DNA from 3 places in the Amycolatopsis sp. M39 genome. Region 1 is predicted to be linked to each of the others. Evidence: riboswitches for the same ligand, from Rfam matches in the RefSeq annotation. Region 1 holds a riboswitch; each other region holds the start of a gene.
The links. Region 1 has a riboswitch for cobalamin ahead of A4R44_RS04615 (ABC transporter substrate-binding protein). Riboswitches for the same ligand answer to the same signal wherever they lie in the genome.

Region 1 (5,925 bases):
CCACCACGCGGCCCAATCCTCGTCGCGCGCCACTCCGGCCCGGGCCGCGCGCCGCTTCGTCAGCGCGCGGGTCAAGGTGTCGAGCCGCGGTCCGGCGTCGCCCTCGTAGAGGTGGTCGCCGTTGACGAAAACCCCGCCGGGAGCGAGGACTTCACCGCACACGGCCAGCAGGTCGCGCAACGGCGCGCGGTTCATCCAGTGCAGTGCGGTCGTGCTGACGAACGCGTCGGGTGCGCGGTCGAGTTCGAGCGCCTCGTACCAGCCGCGCTCGCGCAGATCCGTGGTGACGGTGCGGAACCGGTCGCTGCCGTACGCGAGATCCGCGAGTCCGAGCAGCAGCGGGTCGGCGTCCGCTCCGACCACCCGCGCGCCGGGGAACCGGGCCAGCAGCCGGGTCGCGAGCGAACCGGGACCCACGCCGAGGTCCACGATCAGCGGGTCTTCGCGCGGGACCAGCTCGGCCAGCACGTCGCCGAGCACCGCGAACCGCTCCTCGCGGTCGGGCAGGTAGAACTCCTGCTGCCGGTCCCAGCGGTCCAGCCAGTAGCGGGCGCGGTCTTCGGTGAGGACGGTCATCGGGTCACCTTGTCGAATCGGACCCAGTTCAGCGAATTGGGCACTCCGGCGGGAATTCCGCGGTACTTCGCGGAGGCGGCGCTGTTCCAGGTCGAGTTGCCCCAGAACACGAATCCGCCGCGGTCGTGGAGGATCTCGTGCATCCGGCGGTAGAGCGCGGCGCGGTCCGGCTGTTTCGCGGTGGAAAGCGCCTGGCGGTACAGCGCGTCGAATTCCGGATCGTGCCAGTTGGTGCGGTTCTGCGGCGCGTTGCCGAGCAATCGCGACGCGAAGTGGTTCGGGATCGGCAACGGCCCGGACTGGCCCATGGTGAGCTCCCCGGTCTTCAGAGCTTCGGAGTAATAGGTGTCGCCGGAGCCGACCCGGACCTTGACCGTCACTCCGCTGCGTTTGGCTTGTTCGGCGAAGAGATTCGCCGCCTCCACGAATCCGGCCGCGGCCGGCGCGGTGAACAGCTCGAAGGCCAGGTTCTGCGCGCCGGCTTCGCGCAGCAGCGCTTTCGCCTCGTCCGGATCGTAAGTGTGCGGGGGAAGGTCGGCGTAGTACTCGAAGCCTTTCCCGAACACGTCGTTCGCGACCTCGCCCTCGCCCTGCAACGCGACCTTCACCAGTTCCTCGCGATCGACCATCCGCATCATCGCCCGCCGGACGTCCGGGTTGTCGAAGGGCGGCCGGTCGGTTTTCATCGCGAAGTAGTAGATGCCGCTGTGCGCCGCGGAACGCACGTCGATCCCGTCCGCCGCGCGCAGCGTTTTCGCCGCGGCCGGGGTCAGGTCGTCGGCGAAATCGGCCTGACCGCTGCGCACCGCGGCCGGGCGGGCGTCGTTCTCCGCGCTGAGGACGCGCAACCGGCGGATCTTCGGCGCACCGTCCCAGTAATCGTCGTACGCGGTCGCCGCCATCTCGCGACCGGGCCGGAACGACTCGAAGCGGAACGGACCGGTGCCGATCGGATGCTTGAAGTCCTTCGTGCCGTTGCGGACGATTCTGGTGCCGTAGGCGGAAAGCGCGGTCAAGAACTCGAACGACGGTTGCTTGAGCGCGATCTCCACCGTCTGATCGTCCACCTCGCGCGACTGCGAAAGGTCGACCAGGTCCAGCGTCGCGGCGGCGATGAACGGCTGCGGGCCAGGCGGGCCGAGCACCCGCGACAGCGTGTACAGCACGTCGGCGGAGGTGAACTTCGCGCCGTCGTGCCAGCGCGCGTCGCGCAGCGAGAGCCGCCAGCGGGTGCCGTCGGCGTTCGGCTCGGCGGCGCGGGCGAGCCGCGGCACCGGCCGCATCGTGTCGTCGACCTCGAACAGCCCGTCGTACAGGGCTTTCAGCCGCGCCTCGTCGATGAACAGGTGACTGGTGCCCGGATCGAGCCGTTCGTCGGTGCCGGACCCTTTGAGCACAGCGGAAAACGTGTCGATCCCGGTGCCGCCGCCTGCTTGCCGGCCGCCGCACCCGGCCGCCAGCACGCCCGTGGCGCCCAGCAGGAACCCGCGCCTGCTCAGCCCTGCGGATCCGGTCATGAGACTCCCTCGCGCCGGGCCGGCGCCGGAAGGAGGAGAACAGGACGAAGCGCCGCCCGCGTGCCGCGGCGGCTCCCCGGCCTGGCCAAATCCGCGTGGCGCCGGCCGATCAGTGGATCCCGCGGAGGTATCTGGCTTCGGCTCGGCGAGCCTCACAGTTGCGGGGCAGCTCCGGAATCGCACCGGTCTTCCCTCCACGTGCGCCACACCCTAGGCGGTGCGGTCACCTTCCGCGCGGTTCGTGCGAAATCTCACCTCGCGGGTCCCGGCCGAGCAGCATTTCCCGGGGGACCGGACGAAAGGGGCACCGGAGGGTGAGCGACGGACCGTCGCCGCCGGAACTGGCCGGATACGTGCGGGTGGCGCGCGTTCACCGCGAGCACGAGCGCTACCGCTCGGTGCTTCGAACTCGGGAGTCGGCGGCGATTCCAACGCCTTGGAGCTGCTGGGCGCCCGATGGCCGGACAGTCCGGCGCCCGACCGGCTCGATCCCGCGCACGGTGCGCTCGGCTGCGTCGATCTGCGGTGGTCGCGACCCTTCATGGAAGGGGGAAGGCGGATCCGAGCCAGCCGAGATCACCGCCCTGCGCAGCCGGTTCGAGCGGTACCAGCGGCTGTCCGGATGGCTGGGCGAGCACAGGGCCGCGGCTGCGCTCCCTGCTGGTCGCCGATCTCGTCGAAGCCGCCCGCCCGCGGTTCCGGGCGCTGACGCGCACCACCGAAGCGGCGAACGCGTACAGCCTGGTCGCCCGGCTGCTCGACTCCGCCGTCCATACGCTCAAGGCGCAGGACCTCACTCCCGAAGGCGTCCGCCGCGATCCCGCTGCCGCGGCGAAGATGGTGCTGACCGCGTCCTGGTTCCTCGATTCCGCGGCTTCCGCCCTCGCCGAAGCCGGTGCGCGGCTCGGCTTGCCCGATCCGGACTGGACCAGCTTCATCGCGCTCGCCGAGAGCTGAGCCTTTCTGGTTCATTCGAAGACATGGCCGAGACTTTCGGAGTTCCGCGACCGGGCAAAGTCGACTATTACGCTCGCGTGGCCGAAGCCGGGCGCGACTACAAACGGCACGTGCTGGCCGGGCTGGATCTGCGGCCCGGCCTGACCGTGCCGGATGTCGGCTGCGGTCCCGGCACCGACCTGCCCGCGATGGCCGAAGCGGTGGGTGCCGCGGGTTGGGTCGCCGGAGTCGACACCGAGCCGGGGATGGTCGAGGAGGCAGGGCGGCGGGTCTCTTCCGTGCCGCAGGTTTCGGTCCGGCTGGCCGATGCGCAAGCGCTGCCGCTGGAGGACGCCGGCGCGGACCGGGCGCGGACGGACCGGATGGTGCAGCACGTCGCCGATCCCGCCGCGGTTTTCGCCGAACCGCGCCGGGTCCTGCGACCGGGCGGGCCGGCGTGCGTGGCCGAACCGGACTGGGACAGTCTGGTGGTCGATCCCGGGGAGCGCTCGACGAACCGCGCGTTCAACCGGTTCGTGTGCTCGACGATGGTCCGGAACGCGACTGCCGGCCGTTCCCTGGCGCGGTTCGCGGCGGGCGCGGGGTTCGAGGTGCTCGACGTTTCGGTCGAGGCGCCGGTGTTCCGCGATTTCGGGACCGCGGACAAGATCGGAACACCGAGCGCGCGGTGCGAGCGGGCCAGCTGGAGCGGGCCGCCGGGGACGAGTGGCTGGCGACGCTCGCCGCGGGGCCGTTTCTGGCCGCGAGCATGGTGTTCGTCGGGGTTTTCGTCAAGCCCGCCGCTTGACCATCTCCGCGATCCACACCGGCGCGTACGGCGAGGTGCAGTTCGGCGGCGTCGGATAGTCCTTGAGCACGCCCAGCCGCTCGCCGATGCCGATCGCACGGGCGCGCAGGCCGGGGTTTTCGATGCCGATCTGGGCGAGGCAGTGGTTCATCGCCCACTGCAACCGCTCCGGGGCGGCTTTCATCTCGGCTTCGATGACGTCGAGAAGCCGGTCGAGGTCGAGCCCGCCGGGCTTCTTGGCGACGCGGTCCGCGGCGAGCGCCCAGCCCGCGCTCGCCACCACCGGGTCGGGGTCTTCGAGCCAGGCCGCGCGGAGGTCCTCGGCGTGGCGGCTTTTCCTGACGATGTTCGCGAGGAGCCAGTCGTGGACCTTGGGGGTGCCCGCCTCGCGCAGCATCCGGTCGAGGTCGTCCCGGTCGAACTGCTTCGGCCGGGCGAGGAGGAGCGCGAGAAGGCGGGCGTTGCTGTCGCCGGTCCGCCAGAGTTCGCCGGCCAGGACGGGTTGGGCTTTGAGTTCTTTCGCGAGGGCGCGGAGCTTGGCGAGGTTGACGCTGTGGTCGTCGCCGTGGTTCTCGTTGACCGCCCGGATTTTGGGGTCGTGAAGCTCGGCGAGCCGGTCGAGGACCCCGGAGAGGGTTGCTTCGGCCACAGGAACCTCCCTGCTCAGGTGCGGACAGCGCCGAGCATACGGGTTCGAGGTGGCTCAGCCAGCTTTTCGGTCGTGCGGGGAACCCTGCGGGAATCTGATTCCCGCAGGGTTCCCCGCACCGACGGTCAGCGGGGTCAAGTACGCCAGTCGGGATGCCGAGCATCGGCGAGGAACTCCTCCGGAGCGGGAATCGGCACCCGCACCCAGTTGTCCACCCGGGTGAACGTCGCGCCGCCCATGCGGCCCACCGGCTGGTACACGTCCTGGTCCAGCCGTCCGTCCGGACGCAGCAACCGGTCGTCCACCGCTACCCCGGCCACCTCGCCGAAGACCAGGTGCGAGCCCCGGAACTCCTCGATCTTCACCAGCGTGCATTCCAGGCTCGGGCCGGCCCCGGCGGGATGGGGCACGGCGATCCGCACCCCGGGCGTCCACGACAATCCGACGTGCTCGGCTTCGTCCACCGACGAGTCCACTGTGGACGCAGTGCGCGCGACCAGTTCCTCCTGGCCGCTCAGCGCTATCGTGATCGCGAACTCGCCGCGGGCCTCGATATTGGCCAAAGTGTCCTTCGGCGCTTCCGAAATCGAGAACAGCACCGTCGGCGGGTCCATGGTCAGCGGCGCGAAGTAGCTGAACGGCGCGAGGTTCCGCACCCCCGCGCCGTCCACCGTGCTCACCCACGCGATCGGCCGCGGGACGACGGCGTTCTTCACCATCCACACGAAAGCGCCGCGGTCAGCGTCGGTATTGCTGCTGTACACGAAACCTCACTCTGTCACTACCCGCCCTCCGAGCATGGTCAGTTCCGACCGTACGCTCAGCAACTCCGGGCCCGCGGCGGTGACCGGATCGTGGGCGAAGACCGCCAGGTCGGCGAGCGAGCCGACACTGAGCGTTCCCTTGGCAGACTCCGCGTGTTCGAGCCAAGCCGGGCCGGTCGTCCACAAGCGCAGTGCCTCCTCCCTGGTGAGCGGGCTGGCCACGGCGGAGAAGGCGTTCGGGCCGGGCGAACCGGTGAAGGTCGCGACGCCGCGGCGCCAGTCCGGCACGGTCACCGGGGCGTCCGAGCTGTCGGCGACCACCACGCCGTGGTCCAGCAGGGCCCGCGCGGGGAAGGCGCCGGCCCATCTCTCCTCGCCCAGCACGCGGACCATCGACGGGCCGCTGTAGGTGCGCATCAGCGAGCTGGTGATGACTCCGATGCCGGACCGAGCCAGGCGGGAAAGCACGGCGGAGGACAGGAAAGTGCCGTGGATCAGCGCGTGCCGGGCCGCCGGCCAGGGGTCGACCTCCTGGGCCGCCTCGATCGCGTCGACGACCGCGTCCGCGGCCCGGTCCCCGGTCACGTGGACTTGCACGCGCACCCGCCGGACGTGCGCGGCCAGGATCAGTTCGTGCAGCTCGCGCACGCGCGCGTCGTCGTCGGGGCCGAAGGT
Region 2 (5,925 bases), on a different contig from region 1:
CGTCCGGGTCGGTGAGCGCGATGCCCAGCGGCGCGGAGGAGAAGAGCGCGGTGAACCGGCGCGTGGCGCCCGCGTCCTCGGGACGCGCGGCGACCTCGCCGGCGAAGTCGAGCAGGAGCCGCTCCACCTCGGCGGGAGGGAGCGTTACTCCGTTGGTGTCGGTCAGCGCCGCCGCGTACTTGCGCGCGACGTCGACCAACCCTGGCATGGCACCAGGCTCCGGCACACTCCACCTCTTCATACGCGGACAAAGACCAGCTCAGGCCCGGTGCGGAGGATCCGAAGACCCACACTGGGTACGAGTTGGCCGCAAGTGATGCCACGGCATCACGGACCAAACAGGGTGTCTACCGGCTGAACGAGTGATGGGTACTACACAACTGGTGACATCAAGTCACCTTGAGTACACGAAGGTGGCTTGTACTGCGGTTTTGTCTCCAGCTGTCGACCTTTCTGTCCCGCTCGGCGGCCGTCAACGATAGGCCAGCCGGGCCGGCAGTCCGTCGGCGGGCACCGGAAGCGAGACGTAGTCCCACTTGGCGACGTAGTCCTCGGGCACCGACCAGCGGTGCGCCCGCAGCAGCTCGTGCAGGAGCGCTTTCACCTCCAGGCCGCCGAACTGCAGCCCGATGCACTTGTGCGCGCCGCCGCCGAAGGGCATCCACGCGAACCGGTGCGATTTGTCCTCTCGGCGGTCCGGGCCGAACCGCTCGGGGTCGAAGCGCCGCGGCTCGGTCCAGTGCTCGGGGGAGTAGTGGTTCAGCGTCGGCGACACGGCGACCATCGTGCCTTCCGGCAGGTAATGGCCGAGGACGGCAGTGTCCTTTGTGGTCTTTCGCGCCAGCGACGGCACCGGCGCGCGCAGCCGCAGCGCCTCCTTCATCACCAGATCCAGCGTTTCGAGGCTTTCCAGTGCTTCGAGGTCCGGCAGGTCGTCGCCGAGGCGCAGCGACTCCTCCCGGGCGCGGTTCTGCCATTCGGGGTGTTTGGCGAGGTAGTAGGCCATCGCGCTGGCGGTGATGGTGGTCGTGTCGTGCGCGGCCATCATCAGGAAGATCATGTGGTTGACGATGTCGGCGTCGCTGAACCGGTCGCCGTCCTCGGAAACCGCGTGGCAGAGCGCGGAGAACAGGTCGTCGCCGTCCGCCTCGCGCTTGGCCGCCAGGTTCTCGCCGAAATAGCGCTCCAGCGTCCGCCTGCCGCGCAAACCCGCGGCCCAGCGACCGCCAGGCACCGGATAACGCACCACGGCGGTACCGGCGCGCACAGCGGCCACGAACGCGCGATTGATGCGCTCGGCGTCGGAGGCGGAGCGCATGCCCATGAAAACCTGCGTCGCGACGTCCAGCGTCAGCTGTTTGAACGCCCAGTACAGCCGGGGCCGGCCGGACGGCAGCGCGGCGACTCCTTCGCGCAGCGCCGGACCCATCTGCGCGACGTAGCCGCGGAGCCGGTCGCGGGTGAACGCCTCCTGCATGATCCGCCGGTGCAGGCGGTGCTCGCCGAAATCGAGCAGCATCAGCCCGCGTTCGAAGAACCGCTCGATGAAGAACTTCCAGCCCTCCTGGGAAAACGCCTTGTCCTTGTTGACGAGCGCGGCCTGGGTGGCCTCGGGCCCGGACAGCGTCACGATCCGCTGGCCGAACACGCCCATCCACGACACCGGGCCGAACTGTTCGAAGCGGTGCAGGCTGAAGTCGAGGCCGAAGCGCATCCCGTCGAGCGTGTGGCCGATCAGCGGCGGCCCGTCGTCGCCGAGCACCGGTTCCAGGCCGCTGCCCGCCGGGGGAGCCGCGAGTTCGCGGACCGGCCAGCGCGCGCCGAGCCAGCGTTCGTCGACCTTGCGCGGCAACGGGATCGCGGTCAGCGGCGGCATTTTCCCGCGCAGGTTTTCCGACAGCCGCGTGACGCCGTCGCTCCCGGCGTTGGCGACCTTGCCGAGCGCGCCGCCCGCCGTCGGGAGTCTCGTCTTTCCGGTCACGTCCGCCATGGCGACCACCTCCCGGCACGGGTATCGGCCGCCTCCACGGTCCCCTGTTATTGACGCGATGACAATACCTCGCGGGCTGCCGTTCGGGTGATCCTCGGACCGGTGCCGGGCAGCGGGCCGCGCTGCCCGGCACCGGTGCGGGTCAGCGAGGTTCGGCGCGCAGTTCCCGGGCCGCGCCGACCAGATGCCGCAGCGCCGGTTCGACCTCGGCGTAACCGCGGGTCTTGAGGCCGCAGTCCGGGTTGATCCACAACCGCTCCGCCGGAACCGCGCCGAGCGCCGTGCGCACCAGGCCGGCCACCTCGTCCCGGTCCGGCACGCGCGGCGAGTGGATGTCGTACACCCCGGGCCCGACGCCGCGGCCGAAGCCCGCTTCGTTCAGATCGGCGAGCACTTCCATCTTCGAGCGGGCAGCTTCGATGCTGGTGACGTCGGCGTCGAGGGCGTCGATCGCGGGCAGCACGTCGCCGAATTCCGAGTAGCACATGTGCGTGTGGATCTGCGTCGTTTCCGCGACGCCCGAGGTGGCCAGCCGGAACGCGGGCACCGCCCAGCCGAAGTACGCCTCGCGGTCCGCCGCGCGCAGCGGCAGCAGTTCGCGCAACGCGGGTTCGTCGACCTGCACGATGCGGATCCCGGCCTCCTCCAGGTCCGCGACCTCGTCCCGGACGGCCAGCGCGACCTGGCGTGCGGTGTCGGCCAGCGGCTGGTCGTCGCGGACGAACGACCACGCCAGGATGGTGACCGGGCCGGTCAGCATGCCCTTCACCGGACGGTCGGTGCGGCTTTGCGCGTAGCGCGCCCAGTCCACGGTCATCGGTTTCGGCCGGGAGACATCGCCGAACAGGATCGGCGGCCGGACGCACCGGGATCCGTACGACTGGACCCAGCCGAGGGCCGTCGCCGCGAAGCCGGTCAGCTGTTCGGCGAAGTACTGGACCATGTCGTTGCGCTCGGGCTCGCCGTGCACGAGGACGTCGAGGCCGAGGTCTTCCTGCAACCGCACGACGCGCTCGATCTCGGTGCGCATCGCGTCGCGGTACGCGCCGTCGCCGAGCTTGCCCGCGCGGTGTGCGGCTCGGGCTCGGCGCACCTCGCCGGTTTGCGGGAAGGAGCCGATCGTGGTGGTCGGCAGGGGTGGCAGGTTCAGGGATTTCTGTTGTGCCGCGGCCCGTTCCGCGTAGGGTGCGCGGACGGTGTCCTCTGGTCGGAGTGCCGCGACGCGGGCCCGGACGTCGGCGTCGCTCAGCTCGGCGGCTCCGGCCCGGTCGGCGACTGCGGCCCGTGCCGGACCGAGGTCGACGTCTTCGCCGCGCAGCGCCCGGCCGAGCAGGACGACCTCGTCGACCTTCTGCCGCGCGAAGGCGAGCCAGCTCTTCAGCCGCGGGTCGAGATCTGTCTCCGCTTCCACGTCGTAGGGCACATGCAGCAGCGAGCACGACGTCGACACGCTCACGTGTGCCGCGGCGTCCTTCAAGCGCGCCGCGCGGGACAGTGCGACGCCTGGATCCGTGCGCCAGACATTCCGCCCGTCCACGACACCGGCGAGGACCTCCTTGTCTCGCAAGGCTCCTTCCGCCGCGACTTGATCCACAAAGGACTCATCGGTCACCAGGTCGACGGCCACCGCTTCGACGGGGGAGCGGGCCAGGACGCCCAGTGCCCGGCCGAGGCCGCCGAAATACCCGGCCACCAGCAGCTTCGGCCGGTGCTTTTCCTTGGCCAGCACGTGATACGCGCGAGTGAGCGCGTTGAACTCCGGTGTCGTCCGGTCCGCGGCGAATGCCGGTTCGTCCAGTTGGACCCACTCGACGCCCTCGTCGGCCAGCTTGCCCAGAAGTCCGGCGTACGCGGGCAGCAGTTCGTCCAGCAGTTCCAGCGGTTCGAACCCGGGCTGGGTCGATTTCGACAGCAGCAGGAAAGTGACCGGTCCGACGAGCACCGGACGCGGCGTGATGCCGAGCGCGCGAGCCTCGCGGACCTCGTCGACCGGCGCGGTGCCGGTGAGCGAGAACCGGGAATCCGGGCCCAGCTCCGGGACGAGGTAGTGGTAGTTGGTGTCGAACCACTTCGTCATTTCGAGCGCGGGCGCGTCCGGTACCCCGCGCGCGGCGGCGAAGGAGGTGTCCAGCGGCGACAGCCCGAGCCGGGTGAAGCGCTCCGGCAGCGCGCCGAACAGCGCGGCGGTGTCCAATACCTGGTCGTAAAGCGAAAAAGTGCCGGACGGGATCGAGTCGAGGCCCTGGTCGCGCAGGGTGGTCCAGGTCTGTTCGCGCAGCTGCCGCCCGGTGGTCAGCAGGTCTTCCTCGGCGCTCTTTCCCGCCCAGTAGGACTCCAGCGCCCGTTTCAGCTCCCGGGACGGGCCGATTCGCGGGTAGCCGAGAATCGTGGTGCCGATCGTGTTCACAGCATGCATCCTCACGTGCTCGCCGGAAGAGCCCGGGCACGCGAAAACACCGTGCTTCGGTCGCGCCTTGTCCCGCGAGGCCCGGACTCACGCACGCCGTCGGCGTGCGTGCCAGTGGCAGGTATTCGGACTCGTGGGCGTACCGCTCGTGCCTACCGGCTGTCGCTTCCCGGGCGGGGCGCCCAGTGCTTTACCGCGTTCGCGGTGACAGCTTTCGTTCCCACATACCGCTGCGGGGCAGTCCCGGAATCGCACCGGGTTCCCTGTTGCCTCGTCAGGACGCGGCCGTCGGGAGAGCTTGGCTGCGTCCTGGCGAACCAGTGGCGTAGGCGAGTTTAGCGGGTTTGGTACAAGGCGGGGTGGGTGTCTCGGGGGGTGAGAAGCTGCTCGTCGCCTGGCGGCGACATTGCGCTGGGGGCGTGGAGCACCCCGAAGCCGGATTGTGCAGGGAGGCTTCGTATCGGGGTGCAGGGCGGGGGCTGGCTGCACGGGGGTGTGGGCGGGCTGTGCGGTTTTGTTCGGGTGAAAGAACTCGGCCGTGCCCTGGCTGGTTGCCAGGGCACGGCCGAGTTTCATCGTGTGGTCAGTCCCAGTCCAGGGCGCCGCCGGACTGGTATTCGATGACGCGGGTTTCGAAGAAGTTCTTCTCCTTCTTCAGGTCCATCGCCTCCGACATCCACGGGAACGGGTTCTCGTTCTCGCCGTAGATCGGGGACAGGCCGATCTGCTGGGCGCGCCGGTCGGTGATGAAGTGCATGTACTGCTCGCACAGGTCGGCCGACAGGCCGAGCATGCCGCGCGGCATGGTGTCGCGGGCGTAGGAGACCTCGAGTTCGCACGCGTCCTGCAGCATCCCGCGCACCTCGGCCTGGAACTGCTCGGTCCACAGGTGCGGGTTCTCGATCTTGATCTGGTTGATGCAGTCGATGCCGAAGTTCAGGTGGATCGACTCGTCGCGCAGGATGTACTGGTACTGCTCGGCGATGCCGACCATCTTGTTCCGCCTGCCCAGCGACAGGATCTGCGCGAAACCGGTGTAGAACCACATGCCCTCGAAGATCACGTAGAACGCCACGAGGTCGCGCAGGAACGCCTGGTCGGCTTCCGGCGTGCCGGTCTCGAAGTCCGGGTTCTCCAGGTTCTGCGTGTACTTCAGCGCCCACGCGTCCTTTTCCGAAATGGACGGGACCTCGCGGTACATGTTGAACAGCTCGCCCTCGACCAGGCCGAGGCTTTCGCAGATGTACTGGAAGGTGTGCGTGTGCACGGCCTCCTCGAAGGCCTGGCGCAGCAGGTACTGGCGGCACTCCGGGTTGGTGATCTGCCGGTACACCGCGAGCACGATGTTGTTGGCCACCAAGGACTCCGCCGTGGCGAAGAAGCCGAGGTTGCGCTTGAGCATCTGCCGCTCGTCCTCGGTGAGGCCGTCGGTCGACTTCCACAGCGCGATGTCGGCCTGCATCGCGACCTCGGTCGGCATCCAGTGGTTGTTGCACGCCGCGAGGTACTTGTCCCAGGCCCACCGGTA
Region 3 (5,925 bases), on a different contig from region 1:
CGACCAGCCCGCGAGTCGGCCCAGCTCCACGATCGGCGGGGCGACATCGGTCTCGGCGAAAACCTCCGCTGGCTGGCCGGACACGACGGTGCCGCCGCCGGGCAGGTAGAGCAGGCGGTCGGCGTACTGCGCGACGCGTTCCATCCGGTGCTCGGCGACGACGACCGTCGTGCCAAGGTCGTGCACCAGGCGCGTGATCGCGGCCAGTACCTCCTCGGCCGCGGTCGGGTCGAGCGCTGACGTCGGTTCGTCCAGCACCAGCACGCTCGGGTGCGCCGTGAGCACCGCGCCGATCGCGACGCGTTGCTGCTGCCCGCCGGATAGCGTCCGAAGTGGACGGTCGCGAAGTTCGGCGATGCCCAGCAGATCAAGGGTTTCCTCGACGCGTTTGCGCATCACGTCCGGCGCGACGGCGAGCTGCTCCATCGCGTACGCCAGTTCTTCCTCGACGGTGTCGGTGACGAATCCGGCCAGCGGATCCTGCCCGACCACGCCGACGACCGACGCCAGTTCACGCGGCGGATGCGTCGCGGTGTCGAGCCCGTCGACCTTGACGCGCCCGGTCAGGGTGCCGCCGCTGAAATGCGGGACGAGACCGTTGATCGCACCGAGCAAGGTCGACTTGCCGACTCCGGTGCGTCCGGCGACGAGGCAGAGTTCGCCCTCCTCGATCGTGAGGTCGACATCCCGGAGCACCGGCTGGTCAGCCCCGTCGTAGGTGACGCTGACGTGTGAAAACTCGATCATCGGGCGACCTCCGACACCAGCGCCGGACGCGGCGCGAACCAAGCGGGCAGCACGCTGATCAGCACCGCGACGGCCGGCAGCAACGGCAGCTCCGGCCAGGTCAGCGGGCTGGCCGGGGTGGTGAGCGAAACCGGGTCGGCGAGCAGCACGAGCACCGCGGTCGCGACGCCGCACAGCGCGACCAGCGTTTCCGGCAGCCGCCACGGGTCAGGCCGGTAGGTCGTGCGGCGGATCTGCCGCCCGCCCAGCACGAATCCGGCGGCGGCCAGCACCAGACCGGCGACGAGCATCGGCACGCCGAGCCACGACGCGGACCCGTCGAGCACTCCGTAAACCCCCACCGCGACGCCGACCAAACCGGCCAGCACGCAGGTCGCGATCAGCATCCGGACGCGCGGAGAGAGGTAGTTGCGCCGCCCGTAGCCTCGGGAATCCATGGCCGCGGCGAGTTGCAGCGACCGGTCCATAGCGTCGGCGAGCACCGGCACGAAAATCCCCTTCACGAACCGCAGGCCGCGCGTCTTCCCGGAGCGCAGTCGACGCGCGCGACGCACCCGCTGCACGCTCTCGACCAACTGCGGGGCCACGGACAGCGCGACAGTGACTGCCGTCCCCACCTCATAGAGCGCCCCGGGCACAGCCTTGAGCAGGCGTTTCGGGTTCGCCAGCGCGTTCGCGGCACCGACGCAGAGCACGATCGTGGCCAGCCGGAGCCCGTCGTACAGCCCGCCGAGCAGTTCCTCGGCCGAGGTGGGGCCGAGGAGCTGGATGCCGGCCGCGACGCTCGGGAGCGGGATGGCCGGCAGCGTGAACAGGATGTGGCCGCCGTCCTCGCCGCCGATCAGGATCCGGAACAGCACGCGCGACAGCAGGATCACCGCGGCGATCCAGGCATACATCCGGAACGCCAGCGCCCACGGCGCGTCGCCGCGGCGGAGCACCACGACGAACCCGGCCACCGCGATCACCAAAGCGAGCAGAACCGGGTTCGTGGTCCGGCTCGCGGCGACGGCGAGCGCGAGCGCCCACACCCACCACGCGCCGGGATGGAGCGCTCGCGGACTACTCCGCAGCACGCCTGCGGCGCACCGCGACGACCGTCCCGGCCACCACGAGCAGCACGACGACCACGATGCCGATCACCAGGCCCCACGGGAACCCGCTGTCCGAAGTGGACGCCGGGGCCGCGGCGGGCGCGTTGGCCTTGCGCACCGGCTCGGTGCGCGGCGGCGGATACTCGGTGTAGGACTTGCCGATCGCGAACGACCAGCCCTCGAACGCTCCGGCAGGCGGCTTCCAGCTCTGCGCGCCGACCTGCGCCGACTCCCATTTGCCGCCGTTGGTGGCGGTCCAGAAGCTCCACGACGCCTGCTCCGGCGGCATCCCGGTGCAGGTCTGGTCGGCGGGCTTGCTCTCGATCTTGCACATCACGGCCAGGCCGTATTTGCCCGCGCCGGTGAGTTCGAAGCCAGCGTTTTGCAGCGCGGTGACGCCGTTTTCCTGCTTGCCGGGCGCGCACCGGATGAGGGTTTCGCCGCCAAGCCCCTGGAAGTCGACGATCACCGTGACGCCGTTGTCGTCCTGGCAGTAGCCGTCGGCGCCCTTGCCGGGCGTGGTCGCGGAGGCGGAGGACGCCCCGCCCAAACCGGTAGCGACGAGAAGAGCACAGCCGACGAGGACTCGCCCCCAGTGCCGCGCGTGCACGAACCGCATGTCAGATGTACCTCGCATCGATCGGACCACGACGGGCGATCCGGCTCGCGGTCCCTCCCGGGGCCGCTCACGGTTGCGGGCCAGCGCCGGATTCTCACCGGCTTCCCCCGTTCGTGGCGAAGAACTTGTCGACGTTAACGCACCGCAGGCCCCGCCGGAAGCGACCGCGGACACACCTACACTTCCGAGCGTGGGACAGGACCAGCTACGCGTCGGCCTCGTAGGAACCGGACCGTGGGCCACCACGGTGCACGCTCCCGGGCTCGCGGATCATCCAGGGACCGTGCTCAGTGCTGTGTGGAGCCGTCGGCCAGAAGCCGCCGCCGCGCTCGCGCAGGCCTACGACGCCGTGCCCACCAGCGATCTGGACGAGCTGTTCGAGCAGGTCGACGCGCTCGCGTTCGCCGTGCCGCCGACGGTGCAGGCCGACCTGGCGACCCGCGCCGCGGAGGCGGGAAAACACCTGATCCTGGAGAAACCGATCGCCGCCGACCTGGCCACGGCGGAGCGGCTCGCCGACGCCGTGACGTCGGCTGGCGTCGCTTCGCTGGTGATGCTGACGCTGCGGTTCGCTCAGCAGACGCGCGATTGGCTGGACGGCGTCACCGCCGCTGGCGGTTGGCGAGGCGGCAGCGTGCGGTGGCTGTCCGGCGCGCTGCTCGCCGGCAAGTACGCGACCTCGGCCTGGCGACAGGATCCGGCCGCCGGCGCGCTCGCCGACATCGGCCCGCACGCGTTCGACCTGCTCGACGCCGCACTCGGCCCGATCACCGGCGTCCTTGCCGCACACCGCGGCCCTGAGGACCTGTGGCAACTGCTGCTCGAACACGAGGGCGGCATCACGAGCACCGCGACGCTCAGCCTGCGCCTGCCGGTTCAGCCGACGGTGGTCGAGTATTCGGTCTTCGGCGAGCACGGCTTGCGCACGCTGGGCCGCACCGGCACGGCGAACGACGCGTACACCGCACTGCTGGACGATTTCGCCGCGATGGTGTCGTGCGGAACGACCACACATCCCTGCGACGTCCGCCGAGGCGTGCACCTGGCCCGGATCGTGGACCAAGCACGCGCCGCGCTGAGCCGTTAATTCGGTTGCCCGGTCTGAGACGATGAGCGGGAAGTTCGTTTCGGACGAAGGAATGCCTATGTGCTCCGCCACGGCCCACCCCGGCCGCCTGGCCTGAGCTGTTCGGCCTGCGCGCCCGGCGTGGGGTTGCCAGTTTTGTGCTGCCCGCGCATTCCTTCTTCTCGAAAGGCCTCCACCAGAGATGTCCGCCCTTCAGGCATACGTCCGCGCGACCGCACCGATCGGCCGCGACGCCGAGCGAATCGGCCCGTTCCTGGCGACCTTCGCCAAGGACAGCTCGCATCCGATGGAGAACTACGCCATCCCCGACGACGGCGCGAAGCCCTCGTCCGCCGAGATCGCTCTCCTGATTTCCGCTTACCGGCAACGAGACCTCCGGCCCCGGCTGGAGTTCTTCACCGAAGCCGCTCCGGACGTCGAGGCAGCTCTCGTCGCCGCAGGGTTCACGCTGGAACGGCGAGTGCCGGTGATGACCTGCAGCGTCGAAGACCTCGTCGATTGTGATGCGCCAGAACACATTCAGCTGCGTGAACCGTCGTCCGACGATGAATTCCGTCGCCTGCGGTCCGTGCAGAACGTCGCTTTCGGCGAGTCGCCCGAGGTGTCGGACGCCGATGTCGAACGCAACCGCGACTACCTGACGGTCCTAGCCGAACGCGGCGAAACCATTGTGGGCGGCGGAATCGCACTGGACATCGTGTCCGGCGCGACGGAAATCGTCGGCATCGCCGTGGCCGTCGAACACCGCGGCCAAGGCATCGCGGCGGCGATCACCGCGCACCTCACGCGCCTCGCCCACGAACGCGGTGCGGAAACGGCGTTCCTCACGCCAGGCGATGTGGGAATCGGGACGGTGTATCGCCGTGCTGGGTACCGCGTTGCCGGTGAGTGTGTGCACTTGTCGCTGAGCTAGTCGTCGTACCAGTCGCCGCAACGCACTGTCGTTGCGGCGACCGCTACGGCTACCCAGTTGTCGACCACTCGACCGGCACCTCCCGCACCCCACGTATCACGCCGTAGGCCGGGCATCTGCTTGAAGCCGCATGTCCGGCAATGCCGCAACCAGTTCCTGCGACATGACACGCAACTCGGGTCGGGCATCCGAGATGAGCCGGATTCGTCCGCCCGCGCTCCGGCCGGAAGACGCCGCCGTCGTTGAAATGTCGTTCATCACGATTGGCACTTCCCCAGGCGAGCAAAACCCGATCCCCGGCGTCGAGCGGCACTCCGCCCAGTGTGGTCGACTGGGTGACGGCTCGGCCGGTTGCCGCCACCGCCGGTTCGTGCCGGACTGCTTCCTCGATGAACTCGTCCAGCGCTTTGGGGCTGTCGCGGACCCGGTCCCTCAGGTCAGGGTTCTCGGCGAGCAGCAGCGCCATCGTGGCTGCGGCGTCGGTGGTGGTCAACTGCCCGGCGGCGACCATCAGTGACGCGAAGCGCAGCACCTGTCGCTCGCCAAAACCGGCGTGGATCACGTCTGACAGCATGTCGTCTCGCGGCATGCCAGCGCGTTCGCGGATATGGCCGAGAAGGAGTTGCGTATTCCCGGCCGCGTGCCTCGGCTTCCTGCTGGCTTTCGGCGCTAACAAGTCTCTTGGCCTGGTCCGCCAGCAACCCCCTCCCGTCTTCCGGAATGCCGAGCAAAGCCGCGACGCCAAGCCAGGTGCGGCTGACCATCAAATTCAAATAATGGCGCTCGCGGCGGCGGATTGTCATCAGATCCAGGCATCTTCGGCTACGACATCCGAAGCACCGAGGCCCTGCACATACGAACTGAATATGTCACCGTTGTTGGCTGCTTCCGGGATCTCGTCGTAGCCGGTCAGCAGGTGAAACCCGCCGTGCGCGGAGCTTTTCGCCACCGGGCAGACCTGCCGGATAGCGCCGAGACGTGCGTAAACGACTTCGGCAAGAACTCGCCGTTCAGGAGGTCGCGTCACTCTCCAGAATTAGCGAAAACGAAAAAGACGCCGCAGGAAGGCAATTGAGCGATACCGCCAGGCGCACCTTCACCCGCAGTGATCAACAACGCTAGTCGTCGTATCGGCCGCCGCGGCCGCGCTTCACGTCGCTGCGGCGTTTCTTCGCTGCCAGACGGCGTTCCTTCGAGCCTCGCGAAGGCTTGGTGGGACGCCGTTTGGCCGGCGGCGGCGCGGAAGCCTTCGCCAGCACCTCGGCGAGCCGTTCCCGTGCCGCGTCGCGGTTCATCAGCTGGGAGCGGTATTCGCTGGCCGCGATGGTCAGCACTCCGCCGACCAGGCGGGTGCCCAGCCGGGCCGTGATGCGTTCCTTCAGCGCGGGCGGGATCACGGCGGAGCCCGCGACGTCGAACGACAGCTCGACGCGCGAGTCCGTCGTGTTCACGCCTTGTCCGCCCG

Region 2: another riboswitch for cobalamin. It lies ahead of metE (5-methyltetrahydropteroyltriglutamate--homocysteine S-methyltransferase); the one in region 1 lies ahead of A4R44_RS04615 (ABC transporter substrate-binding protein).
Region 3: another riboswitch for cobalamin. It lies ahead of A4R44_RS06650 (hypothetical protein); the one in region 1 lies ahead of A4R44_RS04615 (ABC transporter substrate-binding protein).

What each region holds. Positions count from the first base shown of each region.
Region 1 is NZ_LWSF01000001.1:984,684-990,608, reverse strand. It holds partial or broken gene A4R44_RS04620 (trans-aconitate 2-methyltransferase) at 1-576, opposite strand, end outside; gene A4R44_RS04615 (ABC transporter substrate-binding protein) at 573-2,093, opposite strand; cobalamin riboswitch at 2,198-2,317, opposite strand; gene A4R44_RS04610 (hypothetical protein) at 2,619-3,050, shown strand; partial or broken gene A4R44_RS49995 (methyltransferase domain-containing protein) at 3,074-3,589, shown strand; gene A4R44_RS04600 (DNA alkylation repair protein) at 3,821-4,486, opposite strand; gene A4R44_RS04595 (flavin reductase family protein) at 4,621-5,250, opposite strand; gene A4R44_RS04590 (amidohydrolase) at 5,257-5,925, opposite strand, start outside.
Region 2 is NZ_LWSF01000004.1:200,721-206,645, reverse strand. It holds gene A4R44_RS11570 (diguanylate cyclase domain-containing protein) at 1-208, opposite strand, end outside; gene A4R44_RS11565 (cytochrome P450) at 473-1,876, opposite strand; gene metE (5-methyltetrahydropteroyltriglutamate--homocysteine S-methyltransferase) at 2,133-4,406, opposite strand; cobalamin riboswitch at 4,515-4,678, opposite strand; gene A4R44_RS11555 (ribonucleotide-diphosphate reductase subunit beta) at 4,981-5,925, opposite strand, start outside.
Region 3 is NZ_LWSF01000002.1:402,077-408,001, forward strand. It holds gene A4R44_RS06640 (ABC transporter ATP-binding protein) at 1-747, opposite strand, end outside; gene A4R44_RS06645 (CbiQ family ECF transporter T component) at 744-1,823, opposite strand; gene A4R44_RS06650 (hypothetical protein) at 1,810-2,460, opposite strand; cobalamin riboswitch at 2,473-2,603, opposite strand; gene A4R44_RS06655 (Gfo/Idh/MocA family protein) at 2,651-3,547, shown strand; gene A4R44_RS06660 (GNAT family N-acetyltransferase) at 3,729-4,460, shown strand; gene A4R44_RS06665 (cytochrome P450) at 4,510-5,022, opposite strand; gene A4R44_RS47785 (hypothetical protein) at 5,263-5,409, opposite strand; gene arfB (alternative ribosome rescue aminoacyl-tRNA hydrolase ArfB) at 5,579-5,925, opposite strand, start outside.